One region of the Shewanella sp. H8 genome, then DNA from elsewhere that is predicted to be linked to it. Evidence: predicted binding sites of a transcription regulator. Region 1 holds the regulator's gene; each other region holds the start of a gene.

Region 1 (5,300 bases):
TCATTATGTCAAACAAGAAAGTCACTGGCGGGATAGAAATTGTCGCGGCGGTTGATTATGACGAACCTAAAGCCGCTATTGCGTCACAAGCGCCGACCAGCAGTTTTATGGATGTGAGTGACGATAGAGTATCACTAGGTGCTAAACCTGCTGTAAAAGCTCAATCTAAGGTTAGTCCACCGCCAGCGGCTGACTCACTGCAAGCATTACTTGAAAAACAGCATAACCGCATGACTCAGCAGATGTCAGTGCGTCAAGATGAGCCAGAATTACCTGAATGGGCTCGTCAATTAGAAGGCGCAAAGCCAGCTAAATCAGCTGCAACTTTTCAACCACAAACCACCGCGGAACATTCTAAAAGAACCAATAAAAATCAATCTGCTGATATGGAAGAGTTGCGCGAAGAGATGGCTTCATTACGAAGCCTTTTGACCCATCAAGTATCCTCATTAATGAAGGATCAAAAAAAGCGCACCGACCCGGTTGGTGCCATGCTTGAAAGCAAATTGATTGCAGCTGAGTTTTCTCCAGCAGTAGCTGCTAAACTAGCAGGATTAAGTCAACATTACTCTCCAGCAGATTTAGTGAGAGCGTTACCACAAAGTTTAGCTAATCTACTTGATAATCAAGGTGATGATATTGTCAAACGTGGTGGTGTTGTGGCATTTGTTGGACCTACTGGTGTCGGTAAAACAACATCTTTAGCTAAAATAGCAGCAAGATTTGCTGCCCATCATGGCCCAGAACAAGTTGCATTAATTACCACAGACCATTATCGAATTGGTGCCTATGACCAATTAGCGACTTATGGGAAAATTATGGGCTGCCCAGTTAAGCAAGCAAATGATTTAACTGAGTTGGAACAAATTCTTTATCAGTTTAGAAATCGTAAATTAGTGTTAATTGATACAGCAGGTATGGGACAACGTGACATGCGTCTGTATCAACAACTTGATAATTTGACTGCAAACAGTAGGATCCCTATTCGGAGTTACTTAGTATTATCTGCGACAGGTCAACGTCGTGTATTACAAGATGCTGTAGAGCACTTTAAGCGGATTCCATTATCTGGTGCTATTTTGACTAAATTAGACGAATCGATATCAATTGCAGGTGCATTGAGCGTATTGATTCAAAATGAGTTACCATTGAGTTATGTTACAAACGGTCAACGTGTTCCTGAAGACATGAAAGTGGCTGATACATTAGAATTAGCGAAGCAAGCATTAGCAGCATTAAACGAAAAAGAACAACAGACGTCACAAGACCCAGTGTGGTCTAATGACACAGCCTATGCATTTGAGTGAAAATATGACTCGGGATCAAGCAAGTGGTTTACGTATGATGAATCAACCAAATAACGATAAAGTAAAAGTAATTGCCGTATCCGGTGGTAAAGGCGGAGTGGGCAAAACCAGTGTGTCAATTAATACCGCGGTAGCGTTAGCTGAAAAGGGCAAACGTGTATTAGTTCTTGATGCCGATTTAGGTTTAGCCAATGTCGATGTCATGCTTGGGATACGTGCGGAGAAAAATTTATCTCATGTTTTGTCCGGTGATGCCGAATTAGATGACATCATTGTACGCGGGCCTAAAGGTATTGGCATTGTTCCTGCAACGTCAGGTTCTCAAGCGATGGTTGAGTTAACACAAGCACAACATGCTGGGTTAATCCGAGCATTTAGTGAAATGCGTACTCAGTTCGATATTTTAATTGTGGATACTGCGGCAGGCATATCAGATATGGTGCTGAGTTTTTCTCGTGCATCACAAGATGTATTAATTGTAGTATGTGATGAACCTACGTCAATTACTGATGCCTATGCATTGATTAAAATTTTAAGTCGTGAACATGGTGTGTTCCACTTCAAAATTGTAGCAAATATGGTGCGTAGTTTACGAGAAGGTATGGAATTATTTGCTAAACTAAGTAAAGTAACGGATAGATTCTTAGATGTTGCTTTAGAATTAGTGGCAACTGTTCCATTTGATGAAAATTTACGAAAATCTGTTCGTAAGCAAAAGTTAGTTGTTGAAGCGTATCCTAAATCACCTTCAGCTATTGCTTACCAAGGATTAGCCAATAAAATTATGACTTGGCCTGTACCACAACAGCCAGGTGGTCATCTAGAGTTCTTTGTTGAACGTCTTGTACAACGTAAACCGATACAAGAAGAAGGAACAACGAGTGAATAAAGCCGCTGCGTATACTCAGTTCGATAACAAAACGTCTATTGTTGAACAGTATGCACCGCTGGTAAAAAGAATTGCCCATCATATGCTGGCAAGATTACCAGCATCGGTGCAACTTGATGATTTATTACAAGCTGGGATGATGGGGTTACTTGAAGCCTCATCTAAATTTGATAACAGTAAAGGTGCTAAATTTGAAACCTTTGCGGGAATCAGAATTCGTGGCGCAATGATAGATGAAATTCGCCGTGGTGACTGGGTTCCACGTTCAGTTCACCGTAATAATCGTCGTGTTGCCCAGGTTATTGACGAATTAGGACAACAGTTTGGACGTGATGCTAATGACACTGAAATTGCTGAAAAACTTGATATGTCGCTCGATGAGTACCATCATATCTTAAATGATGTTTCTGTTGGTAAAATCATAGGCATAGAAGATCTTGGTGTTTCGCAAGATGTGTTAGTCACTGACAACGAACCGTCTGATAAAACCTTTGACTCACTTGCTGAAGTTCAATTCCAATCTGCGCTGGTTGCAGCAATTAAAACATTACCAGAAAGAGATGCCTTAGTGTTGTCGTTATATTATGACGAAGCATTAAATTTAAAAGAAATTGGTTCAATCCTTGAGGTTAGCGAATCGCGAGTAAGCCAGATATTAAGTCAGGCCATGCTCAGATTAAAAGCAAAACTTAAGCATTGGACACAAGAATAATAACTTATTTAGAGCAAACGAGTATCAGCTCACCGGAGGAAACCTTGGACAAGAATATGAAGATTCTCATTGTTGACGATTTTTCAACAATGAGGCGTATCATTAAGAACTTGTTGCGAGATTTGGGATTTAATAATACCCAAGAAGCAGATGATGGCTCAACAGCCCTACCTATGTTGCAAAAAGGTGATTTTGATTTTGTGGTAACAGACTGGAATATGCCGGGAATGCAAGGTATCGATTTGCTTAGAGCGATTCGTGCTGATGATTCTTTAAAGCATTTACCTGTATTAATGGTAACCGCAGAGGCTAAACGTGAACAGATTATTGCAGCTGCGCAAGCCGGTGTTAATGGTTATGTGGTTAAACCTTTCACCGCGGCGACGTTAAAAGAAAAGTTAGATAAAATCTTTGAACGACTCGCATAAGAAAGGATAAGTCATGCAGGCATCAATATCGGGGTTAATCACTCTCGAACAAGCCCAAGGACTTGTTGAACTGCTTACTTCTGGTAAGCAAGACGAAGCCGATGATGTAATCAGGGAGCTTGCAATGCCATTGCAAAGTGAGCTTTTTGAAGAAGTCGGTAAGTTAACTCGACAACTCCATAGTGCACTAAAAGATTTTCAATTGGATAACCGTATATCTGAATTAGCCAATACCGAAATACCGGATGCTAAAGAAAGATTGAATTATGTTATCGATATGACAGAACAAGCTGCAAATAAAACGATGGATGCAGTTGAAGAATGTTTACCTTTGGCCGATACCATTATTAGTAACATACAATCAGTGACTCCCATGTGGGATAAATTGATGCGTTGTGATATCGAATTGGGTGAGTTTAAATCACTTTGTCATGATGTTCAGCAGTTTATGTCCCATAGTGAGCACGATTCTAATCGTCTTCGTGAGTTATTAAATCAAATTTTGATGGCACAAGACTTCCAAGACTTAACGGGTCAGATGATCCGTAGAGTGATAGATTTGGTTCGTGAAGTAGAAAGTAATTTGGTCTCAATGCTAACGGTATTTGGTGATCATATTACCGAATCATCGCCAACTATAAACGATAATAAGATAGAAGCAGAAGGTCCCATCATGCATGCTGAATTGCGCGAAGATGTAGTGACTGGTCAGGATGAAGTAGACGATCTTCTATCAAGTCTGGGTTTCTAATTAGGAGTCAATTTAATGTCCTTTGATGTTGATGAAGAGATACTCCAGGACTTTTTAATTGAAGCTGGCGAGATTTTAGAGCTTCTACAAGAGCAACTTGTTGCTCTTGAAAATAATCCTGATGACAGTGATTTACTTAATGCTATTTTCCGTGGATTCCACACTGTTAAGGGTGGCGCAGGCTTTTTAAGCCTAAAACCCATGGTTGATGTGTGTCACGAAGCTGAAAATACGTTCGATTTATTACGCACGGGCAAACGTGGTGTAAATGCAGAGTTAATGGATATTATTTTGCAAGCGGTCGACGCTATTAATACCATGTTTGCTCAAACTCAGCAGGGGCAAGAACAAGATTCTGCAGATTCCGAGCTACTCGCCAAACTCAAATTATTAAGCTCAGGCGCACCTTTACCTTCAGAAATGACAGTTGAAGAACTTGAGCCTATTGAGAATATTGTAGAATCCAGCGAACCTGAACACATCGAAGATATTACTTCTTCATCAGGGGGAGTGTCTGGTTCCGGCAGTATTGATGACATTGATGAGTCCGAATTTGAGGCATTACTTGATGCTTTACATGGTACTGGGAAAAGTCCGGTATCATCTAAAGCGGCTGATGTTAAAAAAGATAATGTAAAGCCAGCGGCGGCAAGTAATAGCGACGAAATTACGGATGACGAGTTTGAAGCATTACTAGATGAATTACACGGTTCTGGTTCACTCACACAGAAATCTGATCCACTTGTTCCAGCTAAGCCACCCGCAAGTACTCCTGTTGTTGAACCTCTTGTTGATTCAGATGAAATTACTGATGATGAGTTTGAACGTCTTTTAGATGAGTTGCATGGTAAAGCGAGTGCCCCAGCAGTAGCTAAAACGCAAGCCGCATCTGTCACTGCTGCTAAAACAGAAACTAAAAAATCTGTAGTGGCACCTGTCGTCAAGCCTGCTGCTGCAACGCCACCGGCAGTCACGCCAAAGGTTGAGCCAGTTAAAGATAAGGCTCCTGCGAAAGCGCCTTCTGTTCCACAAGGCGAAACAACGGTTCGTGTAGATACTGCTCGTTTAGATGAAATCATGAATATGGTTGGTGAGTTAGTATTAGTACGTAATCGATTGGTTAGTTTAGGCATTAATCGTGAAGACGAGGAAATGTCAAAGGCCCTTGCAAATCTTGATTTAGTTACCGCTGATTTACAAGGCGCGGTGATGA
Region 2 (5,300 bases), 1.7 Mb from region 1:
CCAAACACTTGTGAAAAAGTGGGTAAACCTGGTTTTGTTACCGGTTTCTTAAACTGGCTTGGGTCGAATTTAGGCACTGCGTGCCAACCGATAGGATCTTTTTCAGCAGGCTCATAACCACGACCTTTTTTGGTCATGATATGCAATATTTGTGGCCCTTTCAGGTTACGCATATTACGCAAGGTTTCGACAAGGGAGTCCACATCATGGCCATCAATTGGGCCAATATAATTAAACCCAAGCTCTTCAAATAATGTAGCAGGTACTACCATGCCTTTAAGGTGTTCTTCAGTGCGTCTAGCCATTTCTTTAATGACGGGCATACCTTGTAGGACTTTTTTGCTGTTTTCACGAATAGTGGTATAAAAACGGCCTGACATTAGCTGTGCTAAATGATTATTAAGTGCGCCAACGTTTTCTGAAATCGACATTTCATTGTCATTGAGGACCACAAGCATGTCATTGTGCAAGTCGCCAGCATGATTAAGGGCTTCAAACACCATCCCTCCCGTCATGGCGCCATCACCAATGACAGCAACTACTTTTCGCCCAGCGTCTTCCTTTTCCGCGGCGATTGCCATCCCTAATGCTGCACTAACAGAAGTGCCAGAGTGACCGACACTAAAGGTATCGTATGGGCTTTCTTCACGCCATGGGAAAGGATGTAAACCATTCTTTTGTCGAATGGTGTGCATTTGCTCACGGCGATCGGTGAGAATTTTATGCGGATATGCTTGATGGCCTACGTCCCACACTAGTCGATCGAATGGGGTATTGTAGACATAATGAAGTGCCACAGTTAATTCAACTGTGCCTAAGCCAGAAGCAAAATGTCCGCTAGAAATACCTACAGACTGAAGTAAAAATTGTCTAAGTTCATCAGACACTTGTGGAAGTAAACCTTGAGGTAACTTCCTTAATTCTTCTGGCGTATTAGCTTTAGCTAGTACTGGGAATTTAGAAATATCAAAACTCATAGCGAGATTTTCAGACTCTTTATTATAATCTTCGCTCAACTATATAGTGGGCGAAGTCTGCAATTAACTGGCTATTGTATGGTAATTTAGTCAGCGCTGATAGTGCATCTTGTATTAGTTGTTCCGCACAGTCTTTGGCACCCTCGAGACCTAACAATTTGGGGAAGGTACTTTTATTCGATTGCTGATCAGAACCCTGAGGTTTCCCCAGCTCTTCTGTGCTTGTTGTGATGTCTAAAATATCGTCTTGTACTTGAAACGCTAATCCAAGTGTTTGGGCGTATTTCATCATCAATTGATAGTGTTCATCAGGTATGTCGGCAGCAATTAAAGCAAGCTCGACGGCACAACTGATTAATGCCCCGGTTTTTTTATTATGTAATTCGGTTAATCTAGTTAATTCTATACTGTTATCTGTGGCACTGAGATCAATTGCTTGACCACCGCACATGCCTTGATACCCGGATGCTTTTGCTAATGCCCTAACCATGGCTAATTGCTGTTTTGGATGTAAGTCGCTACAGGGTGCCGTCATTATTTCAAAAGCTAAGGTTTGCAGTGCGTCACCCGCAAGAATTGCTGTGGCTTCATTAAATGCAATATGAACCGTGGGTTGACCACGACGAAGTGCATCATTGTCCATTGCCGGTAAGTCATCGTGTATTAACGAATAAGCATGGATACATTCAATGGCAGCAGCGGCCTTATCAAGCGCATGACTATTAACCCCAAGCATCTCACCGACACTGTAGACTAAAAAAGGCCTAATGCGTTTACCACCCAATAATGCCCCATGAAGCATTGCTGCTTTTAAGTCTGGTGCCGCATCATCAAGCTGCGTTAAATGTTGGTTTAGAATACCATTAACGCGTGTTTGGTATGTTTTTATCGCTTCAGCTAACACGTATCAAGCCCTATTATTCAATACACACTATTTGACGATTATTCACTTTCAACAGTGAACGGCGCTAATTCAGCATCATCTTCATTTAATAAGATAGAGACTTTTTGCTGTGCTTGCTCAAGTTTGGCTTGGCTTTGTCGCACTAATTTAATGCCTCGCTCAAATTGTTTAAGTGCATCATCTAGCGAGACTTCACCTTGCTCTAAATGAGCAACAATGGTTTCAAGTTCAGTTAATGATTGTTCAAAACTGAGGTTTTCTGGTTTTTTAGCCACGATTAATATTCCTTTCATTCAGCGTGTGACAAGGTATATCAGCCCAGCGTATCGGTCAAATACAGTCGCTGGTTATTTGCTCAACAGCACGCTTTGTTATTGAATTTTGTTTAGAATATGCAAAAACAAGCTAAACTTGAGCGGAGTTTGTCCGATAACAAGTCATGGTTTAACATTGCTAACGTAAAATAGTATTGCAACTCTTGCTGTAATACATAACGATGGGCAAGATAGTTTACACGATATGATGTCGGATTATTCGGGTTATATAGCGTGCGCTAATGCATCATAACGTAGCACAATAAAGTAGCAAAAATAGGCAGCGTAATGACTGCGGTTGAGGAGATGTTGTGGATTTAGCTACCCTAATAGGTATTATCGGTGCTTTTGCATTTATTATTGGCGCGATGGCAACCAGCGGCGGTGTTGGATTATTTATCGATGTACCGTCAGTTTTGATTGTTGTGGCAGGCTCTTTATTCGTTGTGATGATGAAATTTAACCTCAAGCAGTTTTTAGGTTCGATAAAGATTGGTATGAAAGCCTTCATGTTTAAATTAGATAAACCTGAAGATTTGATTGAACAAGCTGTCACCATGGCTGATGCAGCCCGTAAAGGCGGTTTTTTAGCCTTAGAAGAGGCGGTTATTACCAACACTTTTATGCAAAAAGCTGTCGATATGTTAGTTGATGGTCATGATGGTGATGTGGTGCGTAATGCTTTAGAAAAAGATATTGCATTGACGGAAGAGCGGCACAAAACAGGCATTAGTATTTTTAAAGCCATGGGAGATGTTGCCCCTGCGATGGGTATGATTGGTACTCTAGTGGGTTTAGTGGCGATGTTGTCTAATATGGATGATCCTAAATCTATTGGTCCGTCAATGGCCGTGGCATTATTAACGACACTTTATGGTGCCGTGATTGCGAACATGATAGCTATCCCGTTGGCGGATAAATTATCATTACGGATGAATGAAGAATTGTTGAATCGTAATTTAATCATGGATGCGGTACTAGCGATTCAAGATGGTCAAAATCCACGGGTGATTGAAGGATTCTTGAAGAATTACCTATCAGAAAAACTCCGAGTCATTGACACAACGGACGGAGAGTAACTCATGGCTAAGGCCAAGTGTGATTGTCCACCAGCGGGAGCACCTTTGTGGCTCGCTACCTTTGCAGACTTGATGTCGTTGCTAATGTGTTTCTTTGTGTTGCTTTTGGCGTTCTCAGAAATGGACGTCATGAAGTTTAAGCAGATTGCCGGTTCAATGAAATATGCATTTGGAGTACAAAACAAAGTTGAAGTGAAAGATATTCCTAAGGGAACATCGGTTATCGCGCTTGAGTTTCGCCCTGGACGACCTGATCCCACCCCTATTGAGATCATTAATCAACAAACCAATGAAATGACTCAGCCAACGATTGAATATCAAGCCGGTGAGGATGACAGTGCGGGTGGCACTCAGAAACAAAATGGTGAACAACGTGGCGGTAATGCTGCCGCGACCGCTCAGCAAGAAGCTGAAGCCGTTAAAAAAGATGCAGCGTCTTCGCAAGAAAATATCAATGAACAAGTTAAAAAAATGGCTGAAAAGCTCAATGAAGAAATTGTTGATGGTGCCATTGAAATTGAATCTTTAGGTCAGCAAATTATCATCCGTATTCGCGAAAAAGGCTCGTTCGCATCAGGTTCTGGTTTTTTACAACCGAAATTTAAACCGATTGTGCGTTCAATAGGTGAGTTATTAAAGGATGTTCCTGGTATTATTACGGTGTCGGGTCATACTGACGGTGCAGATATCCATAATGAACTGTACAGTTCAAATTGGGAGTTATCGACTCAACGAGCTGTGGCTGTGGCCCACGAGTTAAGAAAAGTCTCGGGCTTTAATGAATCTCGCATGAAGGTGGTTGGCGAAGCATCTAATAGACCGTTGGTACCTAATGATTCTAAAGAGAATCAAGCCCGAAATCGACGGGTTGAAATATCCATTGAACAAGGTAAGCCTATAGAGTCGGATGAAATTATCGTTACTGAATAGTGGGTCGTTTTAATCATAAACAAAAGGGCAACCTCTTTAGTAGGGCTTGCCCTTTTTGTTTTAAGTCTGCTTTAATTATCAACATGGCTTTTTTAGCGACGTTATGCTGACTCTGAAGGTTATTCATTATGTCGTTGTCTATAATACCAATCTCATTAAATATCTGGTCAGTTCAGAGTCTCTCAGGTTTTTCAATTCAAGGCACATTGATGTAGAAATGGTTGTTCCCTTTTAAATCGATGTAACACAGAAGTGGAATACCTGAGAGACTCCATTCTGGCGGGTTTCAAAGTCCTTTATCCTTCGTTAGATGCTTTCAAAATACGACTGCATGGTCTATTTTTTTCCATAAAAAATAAGACATTCCCACCATCCATGGCGGTCAGATGCTGGAGGTAGAGTAACGCAGGAGCTTGTTACCGAGAATCACTATTCGCTTCAATCATCTGCCTTACCTACAGCACTTTGAACTCCCGCTGAAAAATCACATATCTAATAGGATTGGTATAATAAATAGCAGATAAAAAAGTGAATAGGTTTGGTTAATAGGCATCCTTTGGTATAATCCACGAATTATTGCATATGCTTTGCTTTTTACTTAATAACGTAAGCAAACTGAGTAGACTGAGCCTTGCTATTTTTTCAATTTATTATCAACGTATTACTATCTCTATTTACTTAGCTACAAAGAGTGTAGTGCTATTGTGATGCTGATACCTGTGGACGCCCCATGAAGTTTATCGTAAAGCTGTACCCTGAAATCATGATGAAGAGCAAGTCGGTAAGAATGCGCTTTACCAAAATGCTTGAAACTAATATACGTAATGTGCTTAAAAATGTGGATGAAGGTGCCAAAGTACAACGTTTGTATGATCGTATTATAGTGCAAGTACCGAGCGATAAACCGGAATTATGTGACGTTTTTGCAGAGCGACTAGCCTGTATTCCAGGTATTGCTCATGTTGTGCAAGTGAGTGAATATAGTTTTGATTCGATCGACCATATTTATCAGCAAGCTTTGCCAAAATACCGTGATGAAATTTCCGGTAAAACTTTTTGTGTCCGGGTAAAACGCTCTGGTAATCATGACTTCAAT
Region 3 (5,300 bases), 610 kb from region 1:
AAAGTCAGATGTTAACACTACGTCTGCTGGAGATAATCGACCTTCACGCACCATACGTTCTGCAATACCGTCTTTAGCAAAAACCACGTTAACGTCGACACCACTTTGTGCAGTAAACTTTTCTAAAATAGGCTCAATCAGAAAAGCCTGACGATAAGAGTAAACCGTTAATGCATCAGCGGCATAGACTGAAGAAGTCACACTCGCTAAGCCTAAGAATGCGACACTTTTTAGCAATTTCATTAATTAACGCTCCCTAATTAAAACAATATTCGTCACTACAAATCTAATTGATATTGATAATGGTTATCAATTACAACAGGATAAGTGATCAAATCAAAAGGAGCAAGTATTGTTTCAATATCACACTAGAAACGAGCTAAGTTGAAAATGACACAATTAGATTATCCATCAGAATGACAAATGAGGAATATAGGGTTAAATCTATATTAATGAATATATTACCAGTATTTTTCTACTGTAATCTGCCCTGGTGCCCGTCGAAGATTTTTAACCAATCCCTTATCAATTAAGGCCGTTTGAGCATCTGTGATCATTCCAGGATTACCACAAACCATCATTTGCGAGTGTTCGGCATTAATTTCTAATCCGGCTTTTTGCTCAATAAGTCCGCTGTTAATACCGTCAGGTATACGACACGATAAACCATCGGGATAATCTTCTCGGGTGACAATTGGAATAAACACGAACTGTTGAGGGTATTTTTTAACAAATTGCTTAATTGTCTCTAAATAGGCTAAATCTTCTGCAAGCCTGACACCATAAACCAGTATGACTTTTTCAAAGCGCTGCCAGGGTTCATCTGTCGCTAACATTGAGATAAAAGGACCAACTGCGGTGCCCGTTGCCAAAAACCACAGGTGCTTACCTTGCAATGCACCATGAGGCACTTCTTCTAAGGTCATAAAACCCGCGGCTTTGGATGACACTTCGATAGTGTCGCCAGGCTTTAATGCTTTTAGATCTGGTGATAACTGTCCATCTTCTACTGCTACGGCCAGTACTTCTACATAATCCGTACCGGGTGGATTAACAAGAGAATAGGCACGAGCTACACGCTTATCATCACGCATTTGACTGAGTTTAATAAATTGACCTGCGATAAAAGGTTCGACATCGGCTTTGATACGCAACGAGAATAATTTATCATTCCAATCAATGCGTTCAATTACCTTTCCCGTAGTCCACATAGTCCAGTCCTTATCAATGGGAGCCAAACTTCATCATAAGAGACTAAGTAGCTTGAGTCACGCTTTGTGATTCATCTTTACTCGAGTTGTCTTGTTTGAATTGTGCTAATCCTTGTTGGATCAACTCATACGTTTTATCAATATTAGTGGCAATATCACCCTCTAATACTTTTAAACCTGACAATATGTCACTGGCTTCTTTAAAACCTTGACCAATCGCATCACCAATTTTTACCACAAAACTATCTACTTGCTCATCGAGCCCCATTGATGAGTTTTGTTGTTGGTGTACAGAAAAAAACTTAGTTGCAAAGCTCAAAATGCGATCTGCTGTCGCTTCTGGCGAATAGTCGACCCCACTATCAATACTCTTTTGCACCGAGTCTTCTCCCAGCGTTGGTGCGAGCTCTTCATTAATGGCTTCAATCGCGGCTCGATAAAGTAATGCCATAGACTTGTCACCAGCAGCAATACTCACTTCTTCTTGAGCAGCAAGAATAGTGTTGTTCATCATTTGACGACTGAGTTGATTGGCAGAAACCTTGGTTGATGAATTTACCGCTGAGTTGTTATTTTCAGCCGCTTGATTTGATGACGTCGAAATGCCGACTGAAACATCTTTACTGTCCCTTGTGTTGCTCGTCGCTATTGAAGTGGTATTTTTAATGTCCATAATAATATCTCATTTGGAATGACCGATAGCTTAATTATCGACCAACAAATGAATATCTGTAGTCACAAATGACAAATAAACAATTTAAATGATCACAGCTAAGAAATTACAGCTTTACTGTAGTGTGTGATAATCGTTTCATAGCAAGACCAAAATTTTAACGATATAGTGATTCTCTATTTGATATAGAGAACATTACTAGCAAATAGGATTGATTAGTCATTAGGGTCAGTTGATCTTTCAAGGTTGGTTTTGCAGCGAATTGTTGGTCATTACTTAAACATGAACTATAAGTCGGAGACTTTGTGGTGTAGTTATTCTACATAAAAAGTCGATAACGCAGTAAAAACGACCTAAAGACCCTAGTACTAAATCATTAATATCGAATTCTATTTAAGGACAATACTATGCCGCAACAACACTGGTTTATGTGGGGAATGGATATTTTTTCGGGTCTTTTTTTAGTGTTATTTTGGCTATTACTCATCGCGATAATTTACATGTTTATTGCTGATAAACTGCAAACCAAACAAGCCATTCGCCACAACTACCCTGTTATCGGTCGGTTTAGGTATATTTTAGAAAAACAAGGTGAATTTTTTAGACAATACTTTTTTGCTCAAGATAGAGAAGAGCTACCTTTTAATCGCGCTGAACGCAGTTGGATATATCGTGCAGCCAAAAATGTTGACCGGACTATTGCGTTTGGGTCAACTCAAGTATTGGATAAACCGGGTACGGTAATGTTCATGAACTCAGCATTTCCAATCAGCGATCATGAAAAATATAACACCATACCGGTAACCATTGGACCAAACTGCCAGCACCCTTACACTACCGATAAAATTTGCCACGTTTCAGCGATGAGTTTTGGGGCTTTGTCTCGTCCAGCGGTGACAGCATTATCTCATGGCGCCGCAAAAGCAGGTTGCTGGCTCAATACTGGCGAAGGTGGATTAAGCCCTTATCACCTTAAAGGGCATTGTGATTTGGTATTCCAGATAGGCACTGCTAAATACGGCGTCCGTAACGAGCAAGGCCATTTAGATCCGCAAAAGCTCAGCGACATGGCGGCGCATCCAGAAGTCAAAATGTTTGAAATTAAGTTAAGCCAAGGCGCGAAACCCGGTAAAGGCGGTATTTTACCTGCCATAAAAGTTACCGAAGAAATTGCAACTATTCGCGGGATCCCTGTCAGACAAGACTCGATTAGTCCTAATGGCCATATTGAGTTACACAATGTTGCAGACATCGTCGATATGATAAATCAAATAAGAGATATCACCGGAAAACCAACAGGCATTAAGGCTGTGTTGGGTGATATGTCTTGGGTAACTGATTTCCTAGATGAAATTGAACGTCGCGGCATTGAACATGCACCAGACTTTTTTACACTAGACAGTTCAGATGGTGGTACCGGCGCAGCACCACAAGCCCTAATGGACAATGTAGGCTTACCATTAAGACAAAGCTTACCGCTACTGGTTGACTTATTGAATGAACGCGGCTTTAAGCAACGCATTAAAATTATCGCCACAGGTAAAATGATCATGCCATCATATGTCGCATGGGCTTTGGCCACTGGTGCTGACTTTATCGCTTCAGCTCGTGGAAATATGTTTGCTTTAGGCTGTATTCAATCTTTGCAATGTAATAAAGATACTTGCCCAACGGGAATCACAACTCACAATACACGGCTACAATACGGTTTAGATCCTAAAGATAAATCAGCACGAGTCGCAAACTACAATCACTTTTTGCATTACGATTTAAACATGATCGCACATTCATGCGGCGTTACAGATCCAAGATATTTAACTCGCCACCATGCTCGTATAGTCGAATCATCTGGTGTAGCAGTAACCTTAGATAAGCATTATCGCCACATGCAATAAAAAAACGGACGAACGTTCAATAAAAAATTAGAGCGGGTCATTAGATTGCCGAAAATTAATATAAGGTGTAGAATATAGTTGATATGGATCACATTAAAAGGCCTTAGTGTGATTTTGAATAGGCGCCAATCCAGAGGATTTCGTGTTGAATATAAAAACCGCTGCCGTAAACATAAATACGCAAAGCTTAAGTTTAAGTTGCAAAAACTGTAATCGAATGACAGAAATCGAAGGCGAATTAGTGTGTTTTGAACAAGGCAAAATTAAGCGTTTAACACTGGATCCTTCTCCAGCTGTACTGATCAAAATGGTGTGTATTGCTTGGCAGAAAAAATAATCTATCTTAACTAGCAATAGTATTCATCATTTAAGTATCCACTCATTATATCCCAATCAACTCCCTCATTTTTGAAATGGTAAATAAACCTAATATCAGCGATGAATAACTTATTATCATGAATTAATAAGGGTTTGATGACATCAATTCATCTGCATCTTTATGAGTATAAATCGGCATACCTGCATAAATTGATTGGATAGACAGAGTTGGACTAGAAAAGTGTGTCTTGCGCGTCATCATTTCGTTTAATAATGCTCTTATCAAGCTCGCTGCTGATTGCCTTAGCTAAAGTAACACCTCGAGTTGTTACTCTTAAACCTGCACACAAATCGTTATATACGATTTTAATTGCATCATCAGACATATTACGTGTTTTTAGCATGGCCATAATAGCATGCCAATCAGTAGTCACTTGATGTCGGGTGCCTTCTAGCGCCGCAATTAACGAAATATTATGCACAAGTTACCTCCTGACACGATTTAGTCCCTTCATAAGATCCAATTAGTTGATAAATAGAGCTATCTCATAAAAATAACCCGCAAGCACAACTATAGATTAACTGCGTTGATCATCATCGTCAAAAAATTTGTTCGTAATAAATGTAACAAGACAGTTTCTATACAATTTAGCAGTATAAGCAGTTCAATTAACAAGCTCTTTTACTATAATCGAGATAGACTATTCCTACTTAACATGTTGGTGTTAACAGCCTGTATTATAACTACGCAACCTTATGGTCAAGTGATAGCTAATGATAAATACCAACAACCGTATGGTACGCAACAGCATCCCAAGATTCACTTGTCGAATTATAAATTATAGTTACTCACTAAGCCTTTTTTCATTTTGAATATGCCAAAGCCGGGCATAAAGACCTTGTTGAGCTAACAAACTACTATGTGTACCATGCTCGACAATCTTACCTTTACTCAATACTACTATTTGGTCAGCATCAATAATGGTCGATAAACGATGAGCAACAACTAAGCTTGTAAGCCCTTTAGCTGCATCCCGTAATGCGTTTAAAATCGCTTGCTCAGAACGTGAGTCTAACGACGATGTTGCTTCATCAAATACTAAAATAGGTGCCCCTTTTAATACCGCTCGAGCGATAGCGACACGTTGTTTTTCACCACCAGAAAGTTTTAATCCCCGCTCACCCACTTTGGTATTACCTTTA
Region 4 (5,300 bases), 680 kb from region 1:
TCTCTCTGGAAATTATAGATGGCGCAGCTAAATTCAAATACAACTTGCTAACCATTAGCTCTGTATCGGTTTCAAGCTCAATGGGTGGCAATAACACAGCAAATTCATCACTGCCAATTCTAGCGACATCTATTGCGTTTGCTGCCACAGCAAAATGTTTTAGACGTCGCGCAATTTCTACTAATAAACTATCCCCATTATCATGACCATGAGTATCGTTAAAACGTTTGAAGCCTAATAAATCAATCAGGATTAACGTGCCCTCTTTAGCACGCTCTAACATAGGGATAAAATGACTACGATTGTGCAACCCAGTTAATGAGCAATGCCAGGCTAGACGCTCCAATTCTGCTTTATGTAAAAATTCTGCTGAATTATCGAAGCTAGACACCAACGCGTAACGCTTGCCTTGTTCTGTCACAAATGGGGTAATGTGATAATTTAACCAATATTCACTGCCATCAATTCGTTCCAACTTAAGGTCGCCTTTGACCGTTTCATTGTTGTGTAATTTATTAATAAGGAGGTCAAGACGCTGTGGTGTATCCTTAAATAAATCAAGGCTAATTACGTTATTGTACTCTACCGAGATACGCGGTAATCCGGTCATTTTCTCATGGGCACTGTTAACATACTCAATAATACGACTATCGGTATTTATCAGCATGACCACATGGTCAGATTGTTCAGTTGCATTTCGCAATAGATAAATTTGTTCGTTGCTGTCATAGGAGTAGCGAGTCGCTAATGCTAACGCTAATTGGTCAGCGCATTGAATAGCAAATTGAATATCAGAATCTAGCCAATTTATCTCTTCGCAGTTTTCAATCGATAGTACACTTTCAATATGGCCATTAATTCGAATGGCAATATCAACACTAGTGACAATGTTATGATGCTGGTAGTACTCAGAAAATGTGTGAATTAGATTAATCTGAGAATTACCATTGGATAAGATATAGCGGTGGGAACGCAATTCATCAAAATATTGAGGTTCAATAGCTGTTGTTCTCAGATTAGACACATGAACTAATTGATCAGCTATTTGACTGGCAACTAAAGTATGCTCACATACACAACTACCATCGACAATAGAATTATCATTGACAACTAAACCGTCATTTGCGGTGTTATTTCCTAGGGTCCAAACGGACACAAACGATGCGGCGAAATATTCGAGCAGCAGTTGACACACAAACTCAGAGGTTTTTGTAAAATCACCTTGTTGTTTAGCATTAGAATTTACAATTAATTCCAATAAATGCTGTTGATCTTGTCGATTCATTTAAATCCCGAAAAATGGCTTCATTTCCCTAACTTTTTGAAAACATCAAATCAGTTCTATTTATTGTTATTAGCACTGAATTTAAGAGCATGAGTCAAATAATTAGGCAATACATTGGGAGCAAAACTTGCACTAAAAAGCATTCACTTTACTATATTAGTAACAACGACTATGCCTTGATTAAGTAAAGCACATTACACGCGATACTCATAAACAGCAATCACTTCGTTACATATTGTTACGGTTTGTGAGCATTGCAGTAGAGTGTAGCTATACCCAAAAAAACGTTTTAACAACAATAATTTGGTACCCTTCTATTAACCACTAACATAGACTAAAATTAAAGCTCATTTTCAAGTTGAAAAATCATTTTCTCTACACTAAAAGTAAAATCCAACGTTAGAGTAATCATATTATCTTTATCGACAAGGTTAGCTTTGGTGTCACTAAAACGTTGTTGCGCTGTTGTTTGCATCGCTTGAGCTTGCACCAATGCATCATCACCGGAAAAGTTTAATACTAATAACGTATCGTCAGCTTCAACAACGGCACCAATATCAACATAACTGCCGCACTCAGTACAACTGTCACTGACGTTACCCTGTTGCTGTTTAATTTGTTTAATCATTAGTTTACTCCGTCAATATCGATAATTATCAGTGTAAATATATCGTAGTTTTGAATGATTTTTACTAGTCATCCTCACAATTACCACAAATATTAATTAGATGTTATTAACATCAAAATTTACAGCTCAACGGTTAAGCAAATTGGTGCGATATAGTTTCAGAAATCTTTCGTTGGGTGCTTAATTGATCCAGAAAATTCATATCTTCTAATGGTGTGTGTTGTTGGTAAGCATTAATGGCTTTATTTTTTGTCAGGTAATCGCAGTTATTCAACACTTCGATCATTGAATCTGGTTGTGAGCCTCTAATGACTAGCGCTTCAGGTGTTAATGCTTGTTGAAGGTGAAACTGCTTAGCACCATGTTGCTGAAACACAGTAGCGTTGTCGGTGGTGTCTGGGTGGACAGATATGTCATCAACCAACAACTGTGGCTGCGGTACAGAAAATTTATTACGTAGTTTTTGAGTGATTTCTACATCGTTATCAAATTGAAATTGCGCCATATCACGAGCGTCAACTGACAACATAGCCAATAGCAAACCAAATTCACCGCGACGATTATGTTCAATCGCGGCGTTTAATCGGTTTCCTATTTGTAATTCATTGACTAATGTTGATTCAATTTGCATATAAAAACATCACTACTTATGCTCGATGCTAATTTATCGACCAAACAGTCATAAACTTTAGGAATATATTCAATTTTATACTTTACATACAAAAGGTTTCTGACTACTATGGCGGCCGCAATTGAGGAGGGGTTCCCGAGTGGCCAAAGGGATCAGACTGTAAATCTGACGGCTCAGCCTTCGAAGGTTCGAATCCTTCTCCCTCCACCATTTGCGTTGCTTCAAAGTTTCAATTTAAAAGTATTAATGCTGTAAAGAGTTAGAATGTAAAAAGAGAGTAAGAAAAAAGAAAATATGTGGAGGGGTTCCCGAGTGGCCAAAGGGATCAGACTGTAAATCTGACGGCTCAGCCTTCGAAGGTTCGAATCCTTCTCCCTCCACCATCTTTCTTTATTCCTATTTATCTTGCAGTGGAGGGGTTCCCGAGTGGCCAAAGGGATCAGACTGTAAATCTGACGGCTCAGCCTTCGAAGGTTCGAATCCTTCTCCCTCCACCATTTTACATCTTAGTTTATCTGCTACTTCCACTTCCAAACACTAATCTCGTTATCTTTAATACCTGCCCTACTATATTATTTTCTTCAGTGTAACGTTCTCATTTCCCTGCTTTGACCGGCAAAATTCATCGAATTTTATATAAATAACTCCCGACTCAATCAGTCAAATACAGTTGTGTATATTTCTACGACCATTATCATTTAATATTTGTTTGATCGTGGTTTTACTATCTATATCGATATCCACATTTGGTTCGGTCATGTTTACGATGATTAACACTCCTTTGTGACCATAAGCACTATTCACACACTAACATTTTAGTTATTATTTATTCCTTTTTGGAATAACGAGTGTCCTTGCATGTCATCAACTTGGGTCAATCAGGCCATCGCAAAAATAGAAGCCGATTATCAACGTTCAGCAGATACACATCTTATTAAGTTAGATCTTCCCCAACTTGTTGGCATTGATGTTTACTTAAAAGATGAAAGCACTCACCCAACGGGCAGTTTAAAGCACCGCCTGGCCCGATCACTATTTTTATATGCCTTATGTAATGGCTGGATAAAACAAAACACGCCGATTATAGAATCCTCATCAGGCAGTACAGCGGTATCAGAAGCTTATTTTGCCCGCTTACTTGGGTTACCTTTTATTGCAGTAATGCCAAGCACGACAGCAAAAAAGAAAATCCAACAAATTGAATTTTATGGTGGTCAATGCTATTTCGTAGAAAACGGCAGTCAGATGTACCCTGAATCGGCACGCTTAGCCAATGAATTGAAGGGCCATTACATTGATCAATTTACTTATGCAGAACGTGCTACGGATTGGCGAGGAAATAACAATATTGCGGATTCAATTTTTAATCAGATGGAAAAAGAACCCCATCCTATCCCAACATGGATTGTGATGAGTCCGGGAACTGGTGGCACTAGCGCTACTATTGGTCGTTATATTCGTTACCAACAACAAACAACTCAATTGTGTGTTGTCGACCCAGAAAACTCTGTCTTCTATGATTACTTTAACAGTGGCGATGCCAGTATTGTTTGCAACAAAAACAGTAAGATTGAAGGTATAGGACGTCCAAGAGTTGAGCCTTCATTTATTGCGGGCGTTGTTGATAGTATGATAAAAATTCCCGATGCAGCCTCAGTTGCGACAATTCAATGGTTAGAGCAACTCCTTGGTCGTAAAACAGGCGCTTCGACCGGCACTAATTTGTACGGTGCATTATTGCTCGTGACTAAAATGCGTCAAGCAGGACAAACAGGTTCAATTGTGACCTTAATTTGTGATTCAGGCGATCGTTATTTAGATACTTATTATGACCCTGAATGGGTTAACAGCAATATTGGCTGCTTTAAACATTACCAAGATAAGCTGTTGAAATTTAATGATACTGGATTATTGATATAGCAATATTATCAACAAAAATGCCGTTGTTATAAGCAACGGCATTTTTGTATTTATCAACCAGTAGCATTAATCAATATTCAAATATTTATGAGTCTGAATAGACAAACGCCAATTACGTGCAATACACACTTTCATCGCTAATTCTGTAGCGCGAGCCTTTTGGCTGATCGGCTGTAAACAAATAGTTTTATCACTGATGTCGATGCCGATTAATAGTGCATCTAACTCTTCAATATGATTCTCTGTGGCTATCGGGTGTTTAATTTCGTTGGCACGGTTCAATGCTTGTTCTAGCACCTTATAGCCCCCTTTCATATTGATTTTAGGAGATACCGTGACCCACACATCTGGATGACATTTCACTTCAAAAGTGCCACTGGTTTCAATCTGGATCTGATACCCTGCTGCAATAAAATCCTGAGTTAACTCAGTTAAATCATACAAACACGGCTCTCCACCGGTTAACACAATATGTTTAGCAGTAAATCCCTTGTCCTTGAACGCTTGTAATAATGTGCCACCAGTATGATCAGCCCATCGGCCGATAGTACCATCAACCTGAATAACTTGATCCGCGGTCACTTTATTTTCGGGTAATACATCCCAAGTTTGCTTAGTATCACACCATGCACAACCTACAGGGCAACCCTGTAAGCGAACGAACAATGCTGGTACACCAGTATAAGTACCCTCACCTTGTATTGTTTCAAATACTTCGTTAACCGGATATTTCATCGTTTACCTTTCTTTTATAGACAAGTATTGGCTACCTGACTGACAACGGGTCGGCATTTATAGAGTATTTTACTGTTAGCTGCAAGTATTTACACCTATGG

What was found. Region 1 encodes FliA, which starts transcription of late flagellar genes. Its sites were predicted from a motif close to CTAAAGNTNNNNNNNNNNNNGCCGATA; they were not measured.
Region 2: the regulator FliA is predicted to act here: its motif matches at 2,287-2,313, upstream of pomA (flagellar motor protein PomA).
Region 3: the regulator FliA is predicted to act here: its motif matches at 1,920-1,946, upstream of ABIS04_RS15575 (DUF5610 domain-containing protein).
Region 4: the regulator FliA is predicted to act here: its motif matches at 2,579-2,605, upstream of ABIS04_RS10085 (VC2046/SO_2500 family protein).

What each region holds. Positions count from the first base shown of each region.
Region 1 is NZ_CP157213.1:3,000,042-3,005,341, reverse strand. Features, by position in the region: gene flhF (flagellar biosynthesis protein FlhF) at 1-1,307, shown strand, start outside; gene ABIS04_RS12980 (MinD/ParA family protein) at 1,312-2,196, shown strand; gene ABIS04_RS12975 (RNA polymerase sigma factor FliA) at 2,189-2,908, shown strand; gene cheY (chemotaxis response regulator CheY) at 2,953-3,336, shown strand; gene ABIS04_RS12965 (protein phosphatase CheZ) at 3,350-4,087, shown strand; gene ABIS04_RS12960 (chemotaxis protein CheA) at 4,103-5,300, shown strand, end outside.
Region 2 is NZ_CP157213.1:1,270,249-1,275,548, forward strand. Features, by position in the region: gene dxs (1-deoxy-D-xylulose-5-phosphate synthase) at 1-977, opposite strand, end outside; gene ispA ((2E,6E)-farnesyl diphosphate synthase) at 1,000-1,881, opposite strand; gene xseB (exodeoxyribonuclease VII small subunit) at 1,920-2,156, opposite strand; gene pomA (flagellar motor protein PomA) at 2,507-3,274, shown strand; gene ABIS04_RS05565 (flagellar motor protein MotB) at 3,278-4,204, shown strand; gene thiI (tRNA uracil 4-sulfurtransferase ThiI) at 4,935-5,300, shown strand, end outside.
Region 3 is NZ_CP157213.1:3,611,897-3,617,196, forward strand. Features, by position in the region: gene ABIS04_RS15565 (extracellular solute-binding protein) at 1-243, opposite strand, end outside; gene ABIS04_RS15570 (ferredoxin--NADP reductase) at 462-1,211, opposite strand; gene ABIS04_RS15575 (DUF5610 domain-containing protein) at 1,255-1,884, opposite strand; gene ABIS04_RS15580 (FMN-binding glutamate synthase family protein) at 2,292-3,779, shown strand; gene ABIS04_RS15585 (hypothetical protein) at 3,922-4,116, shown strand; gene ABIS04_RS15590 (hypothetical protein) at 4,331-4,579, opposite strand; gene ABIS04_RS15595 (ABC transporter ATP-binding protein/permease) at 4,943-5,300, opposite strand, start outside.
Region 4 is NZ_CP157213.1:2,323,994-2,329,293, forward strand. Features, by position in the region: gene ABIS04_RS10075 (EAL domain-containing protein) at 1-1,285, opposite strand, end outside; gene ABIS04_RS10080 (DUF406 family protein) at 1,626-1,913, opposite strand; gene ABIS04_RS10085 (VC2046/SO_2500 family protein) at 2,047-2,544, opposite strand; tRNA gene ABIS04_RS10090 (tRNA-Tyr) at 2,670-2,754, shown strand; tRNA gene ABIS04_RS10095 (tRNA-Tyr) at 2,843-2,927, shown strand; tRNA gene ABIS04_RS10100 (tRNA-Tyr) at 2,957-3,041, shown strand; gene ABIS04_RS10105 (PLP-dependent cysteine synthase family protein) at 3,403-4,464, shown strand; gene queE (7-carboxy-7-deazaguanine synthase QueE) at 4,531-5,199, opposite strand.